DNA from 4 places in the Fructobacillus tropaeoli genome. Region 3 is predicted to be linked to each of the others. Evidence: riboswitches for the same ligand, from Rfam matches in the RefSeq annotation. Region 3 holds a riboswitch; each other region holds the start of a gene.
The links. Region 3 has a riboswitch for thiamine pyrophosphate ahead of FT12353_RS02600 (TenA family protein). Riboswitches for the same ligand answer to the same signal wherever they lie in the genome.
Positions count from the first base shown of each region.

Region 1: it holds a riboswitch for thiamine pyrophosphate, as region 3 does, so the genes downstream of both, FT12353_RS07240 (solute carrier family 23 protein) here and FT12353_RS02600 (TenA family protein) in region 3, are expected to answer to the same signal.
Region 2: it holds a riboswitch for thiamine pyrophosphate, as region 3 does, so the genes downstream of both, thiS (sulfur carrier protein ThiS) here and FT12353_RS02600 (TenA family protein) in region 3, are expected to answer to the same signal.
Region 4: it holds a riboswitch for thiamine pyrophosphate, as region 3 does, so the genes downstream of both, thiW (energy coupling factor transporter S component ThiW) here and FT12353_RS02600 (TenA family protein) in region 3, are expected to answer to the same signal.

Region 1 covers NZ_BOJU01000005.1:44,334-49,072, reverse strand. The annotation lists gene FT12353_RS07250 (acyl-CoA reductase) at 1-45, opposite strand, end outside; gene FT12353_RS07245 (LuxE/PaaK family acyltransferase) at 57-1,178, opposite strand; gene FT12353_RS07240 (solute carrier family 23 protein) at 1,171-2,487, opposite strand; TPP riboswitch at 2,610-2,713, opposite strand; gene trpA (tryptophan synthase subunit alpha) at 2,942-3,736, opposite strand; gene trpB (tryptophan synthase subunit beta) at 3,729-4,739, opposite strand, start outside.
Region 2 covers NZ_BOJU01000003.1:7,415-12,153, reverse strand. The annotation lists gene FT12353_RS04115 (replication-associated recombination protein A) at 1-1,237, opposite strand, end outside; gene FT12353_RS04110 (YueI family protein) at 1,306-1,680, opposite strand; TPP riboswitch at 1,936-2,025, shown strand; gene thiS (sulfur carrier protein ThiS) at 2,153-2,350, shown strand; gene thiF (sulfur carrier protein ThiS adenylyltransferase ThiF) at 2,356-3,009, shown strand; gene FT12353_RS04095 (thiazole synthase) at 3,013-3,783, shown strand; gene FT12353_RS08505 (hypothetical protein) at 3,801-3,986, shown strand; gene FT12353_RS04090 (MFS transporter) at 4,004-4,739, shown strand, end outside.
Region 3 covers NZ_BOJU01000002.1:101,122-105,860, reverse strand. The annotation lists gene FT12353_RS02615 (PH domain-containing protein) at 1-339, shown strand, start outside; gene FT12353_RS02610 (PH domain-containing protein) at 329-1,909, shown strand; gene FT12353_RS02605 (MarR family winged helix-turn-helix transcriptional regulator) at 2,111-2,569, opposite strand; TPP riboswitch at 2,703-2,791, shown strand; gene FT12353_RS02600 (TenA family protein) at 2,935-3,591, shown strand; gene thiD (bifunctional hydroxymethylpyrimidine kinase/phosphomethylpyrimidine kinase) at 3,588-4,403, shown strand; gene thiE (thiamine phosphate synthase) at 4,417-4,739, shown strand, end outside.
Region 4 covers NZ_BOJU01000001.1:97,195-101,933, forward strand. The annotation lists gene FT12353_RS00450 (YjjG family noncanonical pyrimidine nucleotidase) at 1-543, shown strand, start outside; gene FT12353_RS00455 (thiamine-binding protein) at 608-907, opposite strand; gene FT12353_RS00460 (HAD family hydrolase) at 904-1,560, opposite strand; gene thiW (energy coupling factor transporter S component ThiW) at 1,620-2,126, opposite strand; TPP riboswitch at 2,404-2,509, opposite strand; gene FT12353_RS00470 (2-keto-4-pentenoate hydratase) at 2,709-3,530, opposite strand; gene FT12353_RS00475 (SDR family oxidoreductase) at 3,998-4,660, opposite strand; gene FT12353_RS00480 (nitroreductase family protein) at 4,677-4,739, opposite strand, start outside.

The sequences.
Region 1 (4,739 bases), on a different contig from region 3:
TGCCAAGAACAAGTTAATTTTTGTTGTCTCTATTTCTTCAGCCATTACGACCTCTTTCATGCCTGATTGGCTTGCAGTAGTTGATCAATCGAAATCGAACACCCCTTCGACTCCGCCCCAGCGATTCGACCGAGCAAGGTAAAGCCAGCTTCATCCTGGACTGCTAAATCTTCTGTTAAAATGCCCAAACATGAGTTCCAGTTTGAAAGATCGTAATAAGCCAAAACCCCCTTTTCACCCGGCGTAACTGGTTCCAAGGTATCGGTATCTAAAATTCTGACACGAACCCAAGCCGGTGTTTGCTTACTATAAATTGGCTCCAACCCCTGGTTGAGGCGCCACAGGTTCTGGTCATAGCACTGTGAACTAATTTCCGTCATGCCATACATATTTAAATAATAATCACGGCTGACGCCAAAGGTTCCTTCCAAATCAGCTAGCAGCTGGTCTTCGCTAACTTGACGCGACTGACCCTTGAAACCACCAGTATCAAAAATCCGACTTTTCTCAGCCAGGTGGAAGACTAATTTCTGCTGTTTTAGATAATCCAAAAGATGGACGTAGGAAAAACTAGCCCCTAATAACATCACAGGACGCTGGTCCTCTTCTGCCGCCTTCAAAGCAGCGACCACGCCCTGGTAATCGATACCGTCTTGATTGACGTAAGCTCGACTATGTTGGTCACCAAACTCGGCAATGGCGTGACTAACATAATGAGCCAAAGAAGAATTTGCTAAGTGTTCTTCATCCGAGAAAAGACCGATAATCGTGATTCGATCAACGTCTGGAAGGACGTACTGCTTGAATGGGGCCTTCATCGATTCATTCCAAACAGCAAAAGTTGGATGGTAGCTATGACTACGGTGGTTTTTATCCGTTGTCCCACTCGACATAAAAACGGCCTCGTCCGCCGTAATTGGTGTTGTCGACAGTGTTAACTTCTTGTATCCCTGAATCGGCATGAGTGGAATATCTTGCCACCGATGAACCATTAACGGACTTTTTCGTTGTTGTTGCGCATATTTTTTATAGGGTAAATTATGGTCAAATTGATATTGAAATAAATCGAGGGCCAGCCGGTTAAAATCCTCATCGCTTTCATGATGGCCGTCCATGACTTGGTGCTGATCAATAAAACTCAGAATTTCTTCTTGAATCGCTGCAACTGAATCACTCATGGTTCTTTTCCCTTCCAAAAAATCCTGGTATGACAATTAATAGGATATGCAAAGTCACAACCGACAGGGCACCAACTAAAATACTATTTGAAAAGAGTGACTGATAAATACCTGAAAAGCCCTTTGCATAAGATGGCAAGGCAATGGCCAACAACAAAGACAAACCAATACTCATCCGTGTTGCTTCGCTCTTATCAGCCTTCTGCAGGGTTGCAAAGCCCGTCGTCAACAAAGTCGCCGCTGCCGGCAAAAACATTCCACCAATCACTGGTGCTGGAGTCAAAGCCAGAACTGCCGCAAACTTAGGCACGAACCCTAGTAAAATCAGCAATCCCCCGGCCAATAGAATTGGCTTACGAGAATGAACCCCCGTCAACTTCATCACCCCTAAGTTTTGGGCAAAAGCGGTTGTTGGGAAACCACCAATCAAAGAGGAAAGCATTGAACCACCCGCTTCACCAGCAATGCCACGGCTAATACGCTTTGAGCTTAATTCTTCTTTGGTAACATCGGCGGATGCTTCATAAACACCCAAAGCTTCAACCACCGCCACTAAATAAGCGATGAAGAAGGTCAAGAAAATATCCCAATTAAAACGAAATAGTCCATATGGGAACAACCGTGGTAAGCCAAAGAGCGGTTGGCTTTTGACGCCTGACAGGTCAATCATCCCCAAGCTGGCCGCCAAAAGATTGCCGACTACCAGGGCCAACAAAAAGGAAAACTTACGCCAGTAACCGCGGCCAAACAACGATCCCAAGACAACAATCAAAGTGGTCACCACGGCCACCAGCAAAACATTCGGTGCTGCGAAGCCTTTTGTTCCGGGCGTACCCCCTAATAATTCCGACATTGTAAAACTTGAAAGCGAAACGCCGACCAAAAAAATAATGGTCCCGGTAATCGCAGGTGTCAGCTTCTTGGCTAAGCGATGAACCCAGCCAAATAACGACATCAGCAAAACAATAAAGCCACTGAGAAAGACGGCGCCACCGGCGGCTGGCAAGCCCCCAGTTTTACCAGCGCTAATCATTAAGGCGTCAAAGGCCGCTGAGGGTCCTTGCACAATCGGCAGCCGCGCTAATTTTGAAGCCTGCAAAATCGTCACGAGACCAGATGCCAAAAAAATAGCACTGATCAAGTTCGTCGACAGGGCTAACGAGAGGCCCGCAGCTGAGGCAACAAAAATCGGGTCCAGCCAGACATTGGAAACAAAGATATGTTGAATACTAATCAATAGGATCTGACCGGTGCTTAATGGTACCTCTTCCGGGGAACTTTCTTGCTGCTGATGGTTCTGTTGAATCATTTTTTCTCTCCTAAAATTTAATTCATCAATCCACCCTGAACAGTCTTTACCAGCAAAAGAAAAAGGTTGAATTCATGATGAATTCAACCTCAACCAAAAAGCCCTTAAAAAATGACCCTTGTTAACGATATTAGTTGCATTCCTACGCTGGTATTAACCAGATCAGGTACATAGGGTCTAAGACATTTCTGTCTAATCTCAGCGTGATGCTCCCCTTGCGAATTAATTAATTTTTTTCAGTATAGCATGAAATTTAAAATTAGAACAAATATAATGCACTATTAATCCAAAAAATTCGAATCTAGCCCACTAACGACAAAAGGCAATAGACGAACCAACCAAAAGTAAGCAAAGCCACTCAGCAACACCATTAACTTTAAAGTCACTCACAAAGCCGGTTTAGGTGTTAGCAGGGGTACTTGCTTTTGACTAATCCGTTAAGCCTCTTCGACCGTTAAGCCTCTTCGACCGTTACGTCATCAACGGCAGCACGGATTTCCTCGGCGTATGCCTGTAACTTTGCCGGTGCCTCTTGACCATTGTCAGCCACAATCTGGACACAGGCGGACCCAATAATGACCCCATCGGCCAATTCCGCCATTGTCCGTGCCTGGTCGGCAGTATGGACACCAAAGCCAATGGCCACCGGTACATCCGTGACCGCCTCAATTTGCCCAACAACCTCCGCTAAATTAGAAGCAAAGGACTCGCGAGTACCCGTCACCCCCAAAGAAGAAACCAGATAGATAAAGCCGGTCGCTTCTTTGGCAATCATTGAAATGCGCTCACCAGACGTCACCGTAATCAACGGAATCAAATCCAAGCCGTGCTTGTCAGTAAAGGGAGCCGATTCCCCTCGTTCTTCATAGGGCAAATCGGGGATAATCAGGCCATCAACACCGAATTTTTCACAGTCGGCAGTAAAACGCTCATAGCCGTACTGGAGGACAACGTTTAGATAGACCAAGAAGACCAACGGCACTGCTGTTTGCCGTCGAATTTCCTTTACAGCTGCAAAAATCGATTCAATCGGCAAATCAGGGTCACGCAGCGCCCGTAAATCGGCCGCCTGAATAACGGGACCATCGGCGACTGGGTCGGAAAAAGGAATCCCAATTTCAACCACGTCGGCCCCGCCTTCAGCCAAGGCCACAACATTTTTAACAGTTGTTTCCATGTCTGGATCATTAGCGGTGACAAAGGCAATAAAGTTTTTATGGTTTTTAAAGGTCTGACTAATTTTACTCATGAATTTCAACCCCCCGATACTTGGCAATCGCGGCCACATCCTTGTCGCCTCGGCCAGATAATGTGCAGACAATGACCTGGTCTTTTGGCAATGTTGGCGCTAATTTTTGCACGTAGGCCACGGCATGGCAGCTTTCGATGGCAGCAATAATGCCCTCTTGCTTGGCAATGTACTCAAAGGCAGCCACGGCCTCATCATCGGTGATACCAACATATTGGGCCCGGTGTTCGGCTGCCAAGGCGGCGTGTTCTGGCCCAACTCCTGGATAATCTAACCCAGCCGAAATCGAATAAACCGGATTAATTTGGCCACTGTCATTTTGCAAAAAGAGCGACTTCATGCCGTGAAAGACACCCAACCGGCCCTTTTCAATGGTCGCCGCCGTCAAATCAGTATCAACGCCCTTGCCGGCCGCTTCCACCCCAATCAAGTCCACCTCAGGATGGTCGATATAGTGGGCAAAACTACCAATGGCATTGGAACCACCACCGACACAGGCAATAACCTTATCGGGTAAGCGTCCCAATTGGTCCTGAATTTGTTGCTTGGATTCCTGGCTAATGACACTTTGAAAGTCACGCACCATCTCCGGATAAGGATGAGGGCCGGTTGCCGAGCCCATCACATAAAACGTGTCCTCAGGTCGGGCCGCAAAGTCCTGCAGAGCGGCATTAATGGCATCCTTTAAGACCATTGATCCGGAAGTCACGGCATGAACCTTGGCCCCAAGGAGCTCCATCCGATAGACATTCAAACGCTGACGGTCCGTGTCTTCCTTTCCCATAAAGACTTCACATTCCAGGCCAAACAAGGCGGCAATCGTTGCCGTGGCCACCCCGTGTTGACCGGCACCGGTTTCGGCAATCAAGCGTTTCTTGCCCATCCGCTTGGCTAGCAATGCCTGGCCAATCACGTTGTTAATCTTATGAGCTCCCGTGTGGTTCAAGTCCTCGCGTTTGAAATAAATTTGAGCACCACCAAGGTCTTCCGTCATGTTTTTAGC
Region 2 (4,739 bases), on a different contig from region 3:
ACTGCTGCTCGAAATTCGAGTTACCCTTCGGCTGGAAGTAGGCGTCATCCTTGATGGCATCTGGGAGGTATTGCTGAGCAACCCAGTCATTTGGGAAGTCGTGAGGGTAGATATAGTCGTTACCGTGGCCGAGCTTCTCGGCGCCCTTGTAGTGACTATCGCGCAGATGGTCTGGGATAGATTGGGCCTTTGAGCGGCCCGCTTGGGCGATGGCAGCATCCATCGCGGTGTAAGCCGAATTTGATTTGGGCGATAGCGCTAATTCAATAATGGCATTGGCCAGTGGAATCCGTGCCTCGGGTAGTCCTAATTTTTCAGCGGTTTGAATGGCCGTCACGGCGCGTTGAGCACCATTCGGATTAGCGAGGCCGATATCCTCGTAGGCAATCACAATCAGGCGGCGAACCAGGATTTGTAGGTCGCCGGCAATAATCAGTCGGGCAGCGTAATGCAGGGCCGCATCGACATCCGATCCTCGAATTGATTTTTGTAGAGCCGAGATGATGTCGTAATGGGCATCGCCATCCTTGTCGGCTACGAGTGCCTGTCGTTGGCTAGTTTCTTCAACGACCTCCAGGGTCACTTGGATAACCCCACCTGCATCCGGCTTGGTCGAAAGGACCGCTAATTCCAAGGAATTTAGGGCGGAGCGAAGATCGCCGTTGGTTGCCTGGCTAAGGTGGGTGAGGGCTTCGTCGGCTAGGTTCACTTGATAGTTGCCAAGACCGTTTTCTTTATCCGTTAGTGCCCGTTTGATGGCCTTTTTGATGTCTTGGTCACTTAAAGGGTGGACTTGGAAAATTTGGGTTCTGGAACGGATAGCTGGCGTGACGTTTAAGTACGGGTTTTCCGTCGTTGCACCAATTAAGATGATGGCACCCGATTCGAGGTGGGGGAGGAGAAAGTCTTGCTTGACTTTGTTGAGACGATGAATTTCATCTAAAAGCAGGACGACGGTCCCTGACATCTTTGCTTCCTCAGCAACGACCTGCAGGTCCTTTTGCGAGTCGGTCGCCGCGTTTAAGGCCCGAAAGGCAAAGTTTGTCGAACCGGCAATCGCCGAGGCAATCGAAGTCTTACCGGTTCCAGGTGGACCGTAAAGAATCATCGAGGAAAGACGCTTGGCTTCCACCATCCGCCAAATGATTTTATTTTCGCCGACTAGGTCTTCTTGACCAACGATTTCTTCAATTTTTGTTGGCCGCATCCGGTAGGCCAGTGGTTTTTGTCCGAGCATGAAGACTCCTTTATCAGTGTGACTTTGTCTTGATAAAAAAGAAGCCGGTTGAAACCGGCTTCGTCAGGTTACAGGTCAATTGATTCCTGGTTTACGGCTGATTTTGCCGCAAGAACGACCGCGTAGGGGTCATCAGTTTGTGTTGTTCTTTCAAAATCGGATAGAAGGGTGTAGGGGTGATTGGTGCTGACGGCCATTTGCAAGTAGTTGATGTAGGCATCACCACAAGCATCCTGGTCAATCAGTAAGGTCGTATCCGGCCAGTTGGCCATCCGTGCCTTGAGTTCATCTTGAACTTGGCTATCGTCGGCCTTTGATTCTTTAACGGCCGCGACTACTCGTTCACGAAAAGTGCCTAGGTAAAGGCGCTGTTCATCAGGGTTAATCTTGGGACCACCATTACCTTGCTGCCCCTGTTCTAAACGGCTGTTAACATCATCCATTGGGTTATCCTCCAATTACTTTACTACAGACAATTATACGGAAAAAGCTGTAGAGATTAAAGGCTTGTCTGCTATTTTCGGGTGTTATCCAACATTTGTCGGTGGATTGACCTAGTCTGTTGATTGCCGCTAATGAAAAATCAGTAACGATGAAAATTTTATTAGAATTGGTCTAGTAAATCCAGTGGAATTTTGTCCTGCTTCTTGAGTAGACAGGCTAAAAAATCCATGTTATATTGATTTCGAAAATTGAATACGAATTATCTGGGGTGCCGGTTGGCTGAGATTATACCCATTGAACCTGATTAGATTAACGTCTGCGTAGGAAGATAGTGATGATAGTTTTTTTGAAAGCTGTTTTTGCGTTTTTGACGTGGAAACAGCTTTTTTTGTTCAATTTTTAACAAAAGTGGGTAGTGGCTGGCATGAAAAACTGATTTTTCGGTGGTCGGACCCAGAAGGGAGAAAAAAGATGGTGACAATTAATGGCGAACAGATGGACAACGTCGCAGGTGTAACGGTTTTGAGTCTACTTGAAGAGCAAAACAGTCATCACGAAAACGTGGTTGTCGAACTCAATGGTCAAATTTTATCGAAAGCGGCTTTGGCTGAAACGGTGCTGGTTGAGAACGACAAAGTAGAAATTATTGCCTTTGTAGGTGGGGGTTAGAAAAAATGACAACGATTGCAATTGATGGTCAGGCGGTGGAATCCGTCTACCTAAAAATGAAGGATCGCAATGTGGCTGACAGTCAGGAGAAGTTGGCAGCCGCCCATGTGACGATTGCCGGTTCGGGAGGACTAGGATCAAATATTGCCATTGCGCTGGCCAGGGCCGGGGTTGGTCATTTGACCTTGATTGATTTTGATGAAATTGAGCATAGTAACTTGAACCGTCAGCAGTTTAAATTAAGCCAGGTTGGTTTACCAAAAGTCTTGGCCCTGAAGCAAAACATCTTGGAGTTTAACCCCTTTGTGGAGGTGACGACTTGGCAGGAACGAGTGACGGAGGGCAATGTGTTGAACCTCTTTACCGGTGCTGATATCATCTGTGAAGCCTTTGATGATCAAAATGCGAAAGCAATGCTGTTAAGACGGGCGCAAGAAGTTTTGCCAGAGACACCAATCGTGATGGGCAATGGCTTAGCTGGTGTTCACGATGCCAATCAAATTCAAACCGTCCGGCAAAGTGACCATGTTTACCTTTGTGGTGATGGCCAGACCAAGGGAGCAGAAGGATTGATGGCCGCTCGTGTCCTGATTTGTGCGGGGCACCAGGCGAACCAAATCCTACGTTTAATTCTAGAAAAAGAGACAGTAGAGGAGTAAAAAATGTCGACAAATGATCCATTGGTCATCGGTGGCCATCAGTTTGAATCACGCTTTATTTTGGGATCTGGTAAGTACTCATACGAGTTGATTGACTCAGCGGTTAACCATGCCAAAGCGGAAATTATCACGATGGCTCTTCGCCGAACGAGTGTAGCTGAGGAAAATATTTTAAATTTTATTCCACAGGGGACAACCATCTTGCCAAACACTTCGGGGTGCACGAACGCTGAGGAGGCAATCCGGATGGCGCGAATTGCTCGTGAACTGAGTGGGAGTGACTTTATCAAATTAGAAGTGATTCCTGATAAACAGTATTTGATGCCCGATAACTATGAAACGTTAAAGACAACCGAGGTTTTGGCCAAAGAAGGCTTTATCGTCATGCCCTATGTCTTGCCTGATTTCAATATTGCGAAGCAATTAGTCGATGCAGGTGCAGCTGCCGTCATGCCATTGGGCGCACCAATTGGTACTAATAAAGGGCTTTCGAACAAAGATTTGATTCAAATTTTAGTTGACGAGATTGACCTGCCAATTATTGTGGATGCCGGAATCGGCCGTCCAAGTCAAGCAGCCGAAGCCATGGAAATGGGTGTCGATGCCATCATGGCCAATACGGCAATGGCAACAGCGGGGGACATTCCTCTGATGGCCGAAGCCTTTCACTTAGCGATTGAAGCTGGTCGCAAGGCCTACCTGGCCAAACCAGGACGAGTATTGACGAAAAAGGCGGCACCATCATCACCATTGGCAGGCGTGAGCCTTGGTTAAAAAGGAAAGGAACGACCATGATCCAGCCGAAACGGGCAGGGCTTCATCTATCATTAGCACAGAAAATCATCTTGATTAATTTTCTTGGTTGGGTTTTTATCTATGCCGATCGGACAATCTTAAATCCAGTGATGCCGGAAATTCAACGATCTTTTGGTCTGAACCATGCTGAATTGGGACTGATTTCATCTGTTTTTTTTTAACCTACACGGTTAGTCAGTTGCCGTTTTCACGTCTAGCGGACGGTCATTCGAAGAAGGCTATCGTCGCTTTGGGCTTTATCTTCTTTGCGGCAATGACTTTTTTCTCGGGTATCGTGCCAACCTTTACTCTTTTTCTACTGGTGCGGGCCCTGGTAGGCCTAGGGCAGGGTAGTTTTTACGGCCCAGCCTATGGATTAATTAATCAAAACCTTAGTGACCGCCATGCAACTTTGGGCATGGCCATTATTAATAGCGGGCAGGGTGTTGGACAGATTCTGGGTACCTTACTGGCCAGTACGCTGGTGATTCAAAATCAGGACCACTGGTCAACTCCTTTTTTAGTGATTGCCTTACCAACGGTGATGGTCGGTTTCCTGTACCTGTATGGCTTACCTAAAGAGGGCCGGTCAATTCGGTATGGGGGAAAGTCGGTGAATGCACGCGGTGGCCAACAGCAATCACTCATCTCGTCGTTAGCAGCAAAATTAGCGCCAAAAATTTGGCGACCATTCTTTAAGCGGCCGCTAATCGGTGCTTATTGGCTTTTGTTTTGCTCGATTTATGGCCAAATTGCCATGTTAACTTGGTTACCGACCTTTTTGTTGGGAATGAAAAATATTGACCAACGTTTTGTCGGTTTGATTGCTTCGATTGTGCCCTTGATTGCCATTCCAAGTGCCTTAATTTTGGCAAAAAAATTAGATCAAACAGCACATGCCAGGCGGTTTCTATACCTTTTTGTACCGTTATCAG
Region 3 (4,739 bases):
TGGGCAATCTGGGGGCTCTTTTTGGCCATTGTACTGTGGTTTGTCGTTGGCATTTTATTGGTCCGTTACCGTTATGCTTTTTACCACTTTATGGTGAACGAAACGGATGTTGAAATCAAAAAAGGCTTCTTCTTCCGGACCCATACTGCGATTCCAATTGCTCGGGTGCAGAACGTCGATTTGGACCAGGGACCGATTTTACGGTTGTTTAAATTACAACAGGTGCATATTTTGACGGGGGGATCTGGTCATGAAATTGAAGCCTTAACGGAGGTCGAAGCTGAACAATTTAAGGACAGGGTCATGACGTTGGCTAGGGAGGCTCGCCATGAAGGCTAAGCACTTACATCCCCTTGCTTTTATTTTGAGTTTTTACGAACAATTGAAAAATATGGTGGCTTTAGGCTTGGCCATATTGCTCTTTTTCCATTTTACTTGGTGGGAATGGGTCTTGCTTTTCCTAGCACTGTTGATCTGGTCCATTTTAAGCTTCTGGATGACGACCTATGAACTCACGGAGAGCGAACTGATTTACCGGTCGGGTGTGTTAGAACGGCAGGTGCGCCACTTGCCTTACCACAAAATTCAAAATATCCACCGAAAGCAATGGTTTTTCCTACAACCATTCCATTTGGAGGAGATTGCCGTTGATTCTGGGGGGAAGGGAGCCAAGCAAAATCAGATTTCCCTCTCCGTTGTACCAACCTGGGTGGCACTTGTTCTTGAGCAAAAGCGACAGGATGAAACGACTAATCTGCCCACCTTGATTGAACGCGCAAAAGTTCAGGCGCAAAATGAAGGACCAGCGACACAGGAACAAGATGAGTTAGTGGACAAGAAAGACCCGCAGGGGCAGTCGTTTGATGTTGAGAATGACCCGAAAACCGCCACTCAAACAAGCTCGTTGCGGTCAAATGATTCTAGCAGGCTTTCTGCTGATTCTTATCGGGCTTCTGTTCTATCCTTGATTACCTATGCCGTGACGACGCCGGAAGTCATCTTTCAATTCTTTATATTTTTGGGTGGGTTCGTTCACTTAGATCAGAAAGGGGTAGTCAGCCATTGGCTTGAGCAGGAATTTACTAATCATGTTCTGGGTCTGGGCGCACTGATGATCGTCTTGCTGGTGGTTCTGTTTGTCTTAATCGTGATTGCTTTTAATGTTTTGCGAACGGTGATTTTGTATTTTGGCTTTGAAGTTCACCATGATGCCGGTCATTTAACGATTGCTCGGGGACTTTTCGAACGACAAACGATGCATCTGTCGATTAACCGGATGCAAACGGTTGAGGTCCGCCAAAATATTTTTCGGCAGGCACTGGGCCTTTCGACGGTCAAGACACGGTTAATTACAGACGAAAATGGCGAAGATAAGGTTTCTAAAAACGTACCGACCTTGATTCCAATGGTAAAATCAGGAGCTGTTGACCACTACTTGTCACAGTGGTTGCCTAATTTTCCAAGCAAGCCAATCAAAAAGACCAGTAGCTCAACCTATCAGATTTTGACAATGATCCGTAACGGCCTTTTTTGGACCTTACCCGTCGCTGCCGTCCTGATCTATGTTTTTCAACGGTTGCCGCTCGTTGTTTTGCTGGTTTTGCTTGTGTTGGCCTTCGTTGTCGGTGCCGGCTGGTATAAGGGGAAGGCGACAACTGCCCAAGTGGTTAACGGCCAGGTTCTCGTTTTAAAAACGGCGAAGAACTACGAAACGATTACGACCTACATTGCCTGGGATAAGATTCAGTCGTTGTCCATTAAGCAGAGTTGGTGGCTAGCTCGTCGTAATCAGCGAGCCCACCTTGCCGTGGTGGTCCGAACTGATACCAGTACGAAGGTTTTGACTGCTCGCTACTTGCCAATGGAGGAGGTCAAAGCCATCTTTGATTGGTACCAATCACTTGGTTAGAACGGTGCATTCGTTGCAGAAATTAGTGAATCAAAAGTGGTTTGAACCGTCATGCTTGCTTGCAGGCGGCAGAGCCACTATTACTTGCACTACAATTAAGTGGTGGAACTGCACTGATTTTTGGGCCAAAGAAAAAAGAGTCGAGGATACAATTATGTATGCTCGGCTCTTTTCAATTTGTGATGCGATGCTTCGACAATCTTAGAAGTGGTGGGTTTTGACGACTGCTTGAGCCTGGTCAATACTTTCTGGCAAAGTGGCATCAAATTGGCTCCAGAGGTCTTGGTCAAATTGATTGACGATGTCTAATGCTTGTTGCAGTTTTTCCTCGCCAGCCTGAGTTAAGGAGAGGGCTTTTGAGCGTGGGTTCTTCTTACCTGGGTAGCGGTCCAAAAGATCTTCACGACTCAGTTTGGTGATAATAGCCGAAGCGGTCATGGCATCAACGTCCGCTGCCTTAGCCACCATAATTTGCGTAATCTCGGTATTTTGTAAACTCAGGCCATGAACGGTGGCCAAAATTTGGAATTGGGGGTGGGTCAAGTCAAGCTCACGAAGACGGTATTTCATTTGGCGGAACCAGTCAGTATATAAGTTGAAAAACTTCTGATTGGTTGAATCCATGTAGCGAGTGAGTGAAGCGGTTTTGACAGGGCTCATGGGGAACCTCCTTGGTATTAGAATTAATCTGTAAGTATACTTATAATATAACTGATTTCATAGCGGGTAGCAAGTACCCACAACGAAGTTTTTTCACACGGATTCTAATTTCCGTGCTATACTGCTTGTGTGATAAATAAAGTTGGGGTGCCCTGAGCTGAGATTATACCCATTGAACCTGATGCCGCTAGCACGGTCGCAGGAAACTTCGAAAAACGGATTGAAATCCTAAAGACATTGCCCATGTTCGGTAACCGTCAACAGGCCAGAAGTCCTCAGCTCAGGCTGAGGGCTTTTTATTTTGTCTAAATGGCGACTGCAACCCCATAGTCTGCCAAAATAAAGTTGATAATTGAGGAGAAAAAATGACGAAGACGCTGCCGTTTTCCGACCGCTTTATGCAAGTGATGGAAGAACACAAGGCTGATTTTTATGCCAATCCCTTTATCCAAGCAATGATTGCTGGGGAAGTTAATCCTGAGGCGCTGCTCTACTACGTGCAACAAGATTACCGTTATTTAGGTCATTATTTGCCACTGTATGAACAGGTTTGCCAGACATTAACCGGACAAACAATCGATGCCGAAGTGGCCGACGATGACCGCGAATATGCCGCGCACAAGATTTTGCTGGACTTGGCTGAAACCGACGACAAGAGCATCCAAGAGGGGAAGTATCCAAATTCAACGGTCACGGATCAGTACGTTAACCACATGACCAAATCAGTCGAAAAGGATCCGTTTATCGGCTTGGTTGCCTTGGCTGCCTGCCCTTACGACTATGCCTACTTAGCTGATTTGTTGATTCGGGATGGCCTCATTAAGCCAGATAATCCATTTATGCCATGGGTGGGCTATTACCGTGGGATTGACAAGGGCTTGACGCGACCAATGTTAGCTTTGGTTAATCAGACGGCCGAGCAAGTGAGCCCTGAGGTGCAAGAGGAAGCCTTGGCTGCCTTTATCCAATCAACAAAGTATGAAAATCAATTCTTCCTGCAGGGAATGGAGGCAACAAAATGATTGATCCAAACCAATATCCGACAGCATTAACCATTGCTGGTTCTGATTCTGGTGGTGGTGCCGGTATGCAAGCTGATATCAAAACCATGCAGGCTTGCAAGACTTATTCGACGGTCGTGGTGGCCGGATTAACCGCACAAAACACACTAGGTGTGCAGGGTGCTTATCCAACTGATTTGGCCGTGATTGACCAACAGTTTGCCTCGGTGATGGCCGACTTTGATGTCCGTGCAGCCAAAACGGGTGCGCTCTTCGACGAAGCGCGCGTCCTTCAGGTAGCGAAAAACATCCGTCACTACCAACAAAAGAGCTTCGTGGTTGACCCCGTAATGGTCGCCAAGGGTGGGGCGACCTTGCTCGACCCAGCCGGCATTGCGGCCTTGAAGAATCACTTGCTGCCATTAGCCACACTGGTGACACCAAACCTCCCCGAAGCCGAACTATTAGCCGATATGAAAATCAGTAACCGCGATGATATGGTTACTGCTGGTCAAAAGATTCAAGCATTGGGCGTTCCAAACGTCATCGTTAAGGGTGGCCATGGTGCAGGCCCAGTGATTTATGATTATGTCTTATTGGAAAACGAAGAAGGCTTCTGGCTAGAAGGACAAAAGGTTGAAACGTCAAGTAAGCACGGGACGGGGGACACCCTCTCGGCTGCGATTACGTCCTTTTTGGCCCAAGGTGATTCTCTGCGAGAAGCAATTGAAAAGGGCCACCGTTATATGAATGCCATTATCGGGCATCCGCTAGTTATCGGTCATGGTCACGGTCCTTTGAATCATGGCCAATGGTCGAATCCAGAAGATTAAGAGGGAAAAGATAATGAATTTTGATCCTGCATCATTAACGGTTTATCTCGTTGTGGGAAGCCAAAACGTCAATGACGATCCAAACGAAGTAATTCGCGTGGTTCAAGAGGCCTGTGATGCCGGCGTAACGGCTGTCCAGTACCGTGAAAAGGACCACTCGAAGTTGAACCAAGCGGAAAAAGTGGCGTTGGGCCAGAAAATCAGGAGTATTACGAAAGCGGCTCATGTGCCTTTGTATGTGGATGATGACCTGCCTTTGGCATTGGCCATTCAGGCGGATGGCCTGCATGTTGGTCAAGGCGATACATCGGTGCGAGCAATCCATGAAGTCGCCCC
Region 4 (4,739 bases), on a different contig from region 3:
AACCACCATCTCTGGCAACAATATGAATTCAAAGAAATTGCTCGCCAACAAATTTTTGAAGAACGCTTTCAAAAGACCCTCGAAGCTCTTGGAATCGACTATGATGCCGACCGACTTGAGCAAGAATACGCCACATTGCGTGACCATAATTATCGGATGCTCCCCTATGCAACTGAAATTTTGCAACACCTGCAAGATCAATATACGATTATCGCCGGTACGAATGGCCAAGACGCTACTCAACGCCTTCGCCTCAAGGAAACTGGCTTAGACCAGTACTTTGACCAAATTTTCACTTCTGAAATGATTGGTGCTTCTAAACCCGACGCAGCATTCTTCGACCGCATTTTCCAAGATAACCCACAAATGACCAAGGAAAATACGGTGATGATTGGGGACGGCTTAACGTCCGACATCATGGGTGGTCAAAATTATCAACTCGACACGATTTGGATTAATCCTAATCACAAAGAAAGCCCGGCAGAAATCAAGCCAACCCAGGTAGTTGAGGACTTGCCAACATTGGAAGCACTCTTGCAATAATGAAAGCTGCGATTCTATCATCGTCAGCTCAAAAAAAGTCAGACCCGCAAAGGTCTGACTTTTTTTATTTTTGGTACTTACCAATCTTTTGGTCAATCGTTAAGATCTCACCATCAGGCTGATAGGCAACCTTGATATAGGCAGAAACCTTCTTGGCACCCGCTCGGACAGCCACGTGTTGGCACTCTTTGACAATATCCATCAACTGATTATAATCATCGCCTTCAATCGTTGTTTCAAAGGGGCCAACTTCATAACGTAAGCCAGTACTCTGAATATAAGCAATCACCTCATCGACCATCCGACACAATTCTTGGTCATTTTCGGCCGCTGGTAAAACCTGAATCGCTACACTTGCACTCATTTATTTTCTCCTTTTACTACAGTCGCAAAATCAATCGTTTCGTCTGCTAAATTTTGTAAATCAGTCCACTCTTTCTTTGACTGATGGTCGTAGACACCAATCAAATGAAAACCCGCCCTCTTTGCAGTTGAAGCCGCATACAGTGCGTCCTCGTAGACTGAAATCTTGTTCGGTTGCTGGCCAAAATACCGTGCAGCAGCCTGGTAAATTGTAGGTTGCGTTTTATCCTGCCCAACATCTTCACAGGAAAAAACAAAGTCAAAAAATGGCAGCAGTTTCAGACGACGTAGACAGTCTTTGGCCAACACCGAGCTACTAGCGGTTGCCAGAACGATTTTGCGACCAGATTGGTATGCATTTTGTAAGTATGCATACACGCCAACCTTAAGCGGAATATCATTTCGATAGTGTTGGTCCATCAAAGCTCGCATCTCCTGCGCCAAGCTCTCTGCTGTGACCGGTAACGCAAATAACTCTTGTATAAAGACGGCCGAATCCGTCAAAGTCATGGTTTGAATCCGGTCATGCAAGTCTGCTGGCAACTGGTCAATGCCATGTCGGTGAAGCAATTCAGTGGCTAAATTCTCCCAAAAAGGCATGGAATCAACTAATGTGCCATCGAGGTCAAAAATCAGATATTCCTTACCGCTCATCGCTCACTCTCCCCTTTACCAACCCTATTACCAAAACCGCCCTGATTGACCGTGATTATTTAATCCAAGCTCGCTTGCATCCGCTTAAGCAGTCCCGTCTTCTGAAAAATCAGAACCACTGCCAATCCCATTCCAGCACCGACAATGGCAGCTGGTGTGTAATATGGCACAAAGTAATACCACTTGTGGACGTCCAAGCCATAGAAAATCTTCATCAATGGATAAGAAGTCAACGCCCCTAAAATACCCGTTCCAATCACTTCACCAAGGAAAACCAGGTAAAGGTTGTGGGTTTTACGATAAATCAAACCGCCAAGGATGGGGCCAAAAATAGCACCCGTCACGGCTTGAATCGTCCGACCGGACATCATTCGCAAAATACCACAAATCAAGGCACTAGCAAAGCCATACCATGGCCCCACCAAAACGGCGGCTAAGACATCAACGAAGTGTTGGAAAGGTGCCATTGCCGGGAAATAGACAAAACTATTTAAAACATAGGCCAAAGCAGCCAACAAGGCCGTCACTAACATCTTCTTCGTTGATAATTTTTTCTGTGTCTTCATCTGAAAACGCTCCTTTTAAAATCAGTGGGGTAGCGAAAAACAGCGCTCCTTTCCCACTCTTGCGGTTAAACCAGTCAGGCAGACCCTGTCTAGTAGAAAGTTCGGTCGAGACTAATTGGTCTCCTCTCACGCCGGAACACGGCTTCCCATCGCTGTTTTTTCAGGATCAAGGCGCTCCCCTTCATCCCGCCACGGCATCATCACCGTGAATTGTTCACTACCACTCCTTTCTGATTTGAAAGAAAAAAATCGAGCACCCCAAAACGGAGTCCTCGATTACAAAAGTGATACGATTTCCTCCGCCGGCATTATCCGGTTCAGGTGTTCGGGTCAATGGTTTACCATCCTCTCAGTCTGTTACACAAACTCCCCGATCGATTTTATTCAAAATAAAAGGCCGCCCAATTTATTGGTACGGCCAATTGTTGTTCACTGAAACAAACAATTTGGAACCGCTAAAATGGGTGACTGAACAATGAAGGTGACCAACATGATGGCAACCTTCATTGCCCAACGAGAATGATTATACTCATTTTAGCGAAAAAAGACAACTATTCTGTCTGATATTTCAAAATTGTTTGTTTATTTACTAACTTCCACCACAACGTCTGCAAAATCATGGTTAAAGCTAGCTGTCCAGGTTCCTTCCGTTAGATGTGGGGGCAATAGGAAGGTTCCTGAGGAAACTCGTTCCCCCGCATGCAAGGTCTTTCCTTGCGCTGCCAATTTTTTAACTAGCCATTGCAACGATTTAAGTGGATTACCCAAAACTTCGGCTGAACTTCCTTCAGCGACCACTTCGCCATTATGGGCCAAATGGGCCTTCACATCCTCAAATTCAGCAACGGTCAAAGATGTACTTTCTCGTTCTGGTCCATAAACCACAAAACCGCCAACCGCTGCATCTGCCATGACTAAGTACTTGCTCAACGATGGGAACCAGTCCGTAAACCGGGCATCAGGTACTTCCACACCAGCTGCTACAGTCGTTTTACGACGCAAATCTTCCAAAGAATCGGTAACTTGCAAGTCTTCCTTGGCCTTGAAGACCAATTCCACCTCTGCCAATGGGTCCAACAAATCGCTCTTCAACGAAAGATTGGCTGGTGACTGAACAAAATGATTCTGCACCTGAGCCCCATACAATGGTTCGTTTGAGTCGAACATATCTTGCGTTTCTTGGCTAGTCAAACTGACCTTGTAACCCCCAAGTGGCTGATTTTTCAATTCCATCAATTGGTCTTGCACTTGATAGGCAGTTTGATCATCACTGACAACCTTCTCCCATTCCGTCATCTCAAGCGGTTGACGTTCTTGATAAGCATGATAGAGGGCCTGCGCCAATTTGTCCTCTTGCTTTGCTGGTACTACCTTTACCTTGGTCTTCAATTCAGTCATTGTCATAATTAATGCTCCTTTCAGTATACAAACAGCTCACGACGGTACGAAACTTCACGGTGCCCTCCTTTTCTAAAAAATCAGCAGATAAAAAAGCGCCCTTAACCACGAAAAAAATCGTTGTTAAGGGCGCTTACGCACGGTACCACCTTAATTTGTTGAACGGTAAAGTCCAACCTCAAACGTACGGCCAAAAAAGGCGATACGCCGGTTTGATAACGGTACCAACCGAGCAAGACTTACTGATTTCAGTCCGCTAGCTAAAGAATGATCGTCTTTGAGTTTGAAAATGACGCCCTTTCACCAAACAGGCGCTCTCTAATCATTTTCTCACTCAGACAGTTCTTATTATCGCTTGTCTTTTCTATCTGTTGATTCGTAGTTTACAACTTTATGAGCGAATGTCAACCCTTTTATCATTTATTTTTAATTTAAATAAAAAACCAAGGATTTCCCCTCGGTTTCATTTCAAATCAAAAAATACTTTGAATGTTCTGATGACCAGTTGTTAAATCATAGATTTGATTGGCTGATTGTTCAGGATGAGCTAATACTTCTGTGACAAAGGCAGCAACATCTGCTCGCGAAATTTGCAAATCTTCTTTGGGACCAGCAAAGTCCACACTCAATGAAACCCTGCCAGTACCAGCAGTGTCCAAAAGCAGCGTTGGGCGAACAATCGTATAATCCAAACCGGAATTTTGCAAATACAAATCAGCATAGTGCTTCATCATAAAATAATGATAAATACCGGATGCAGACCACCGACTGCGGTCATCTGCTCCAGCAGCTGAAACCATCACATAGTGGGCAACACTAGCTTTTTTGGCAGCAATCATTGTTTTAATGGCGCCGTCCAAATCAACTTCTACCGTTCGTTCGATGCCACCCTTGTCTCCGGCACCTGCCGTGAAAACAATTTGGCCAACTTGATGGTCCATGAAAAATTGGGCCATCGCTTGTTCGTCGCTATCGAGGTCAAAATAAACTCCCTCAACACCGGCTAAATCAGCCACCGTTTGCAATTGATTTTTATTCCGAAAGGCCGCTAAAACTTCCCGCTGATTTTTGGCTAAGTCTTGAACCAAAATTTGGCCAACCTTACCGTGTGCACCGATAACAAGTGTCTTTGTCATCAAAATCTCCCTTCACTTAATCCAAAATTGTCAAAATACTTTTCGTGTCCATGCGACCAGAACGAATTTGATTCAACAA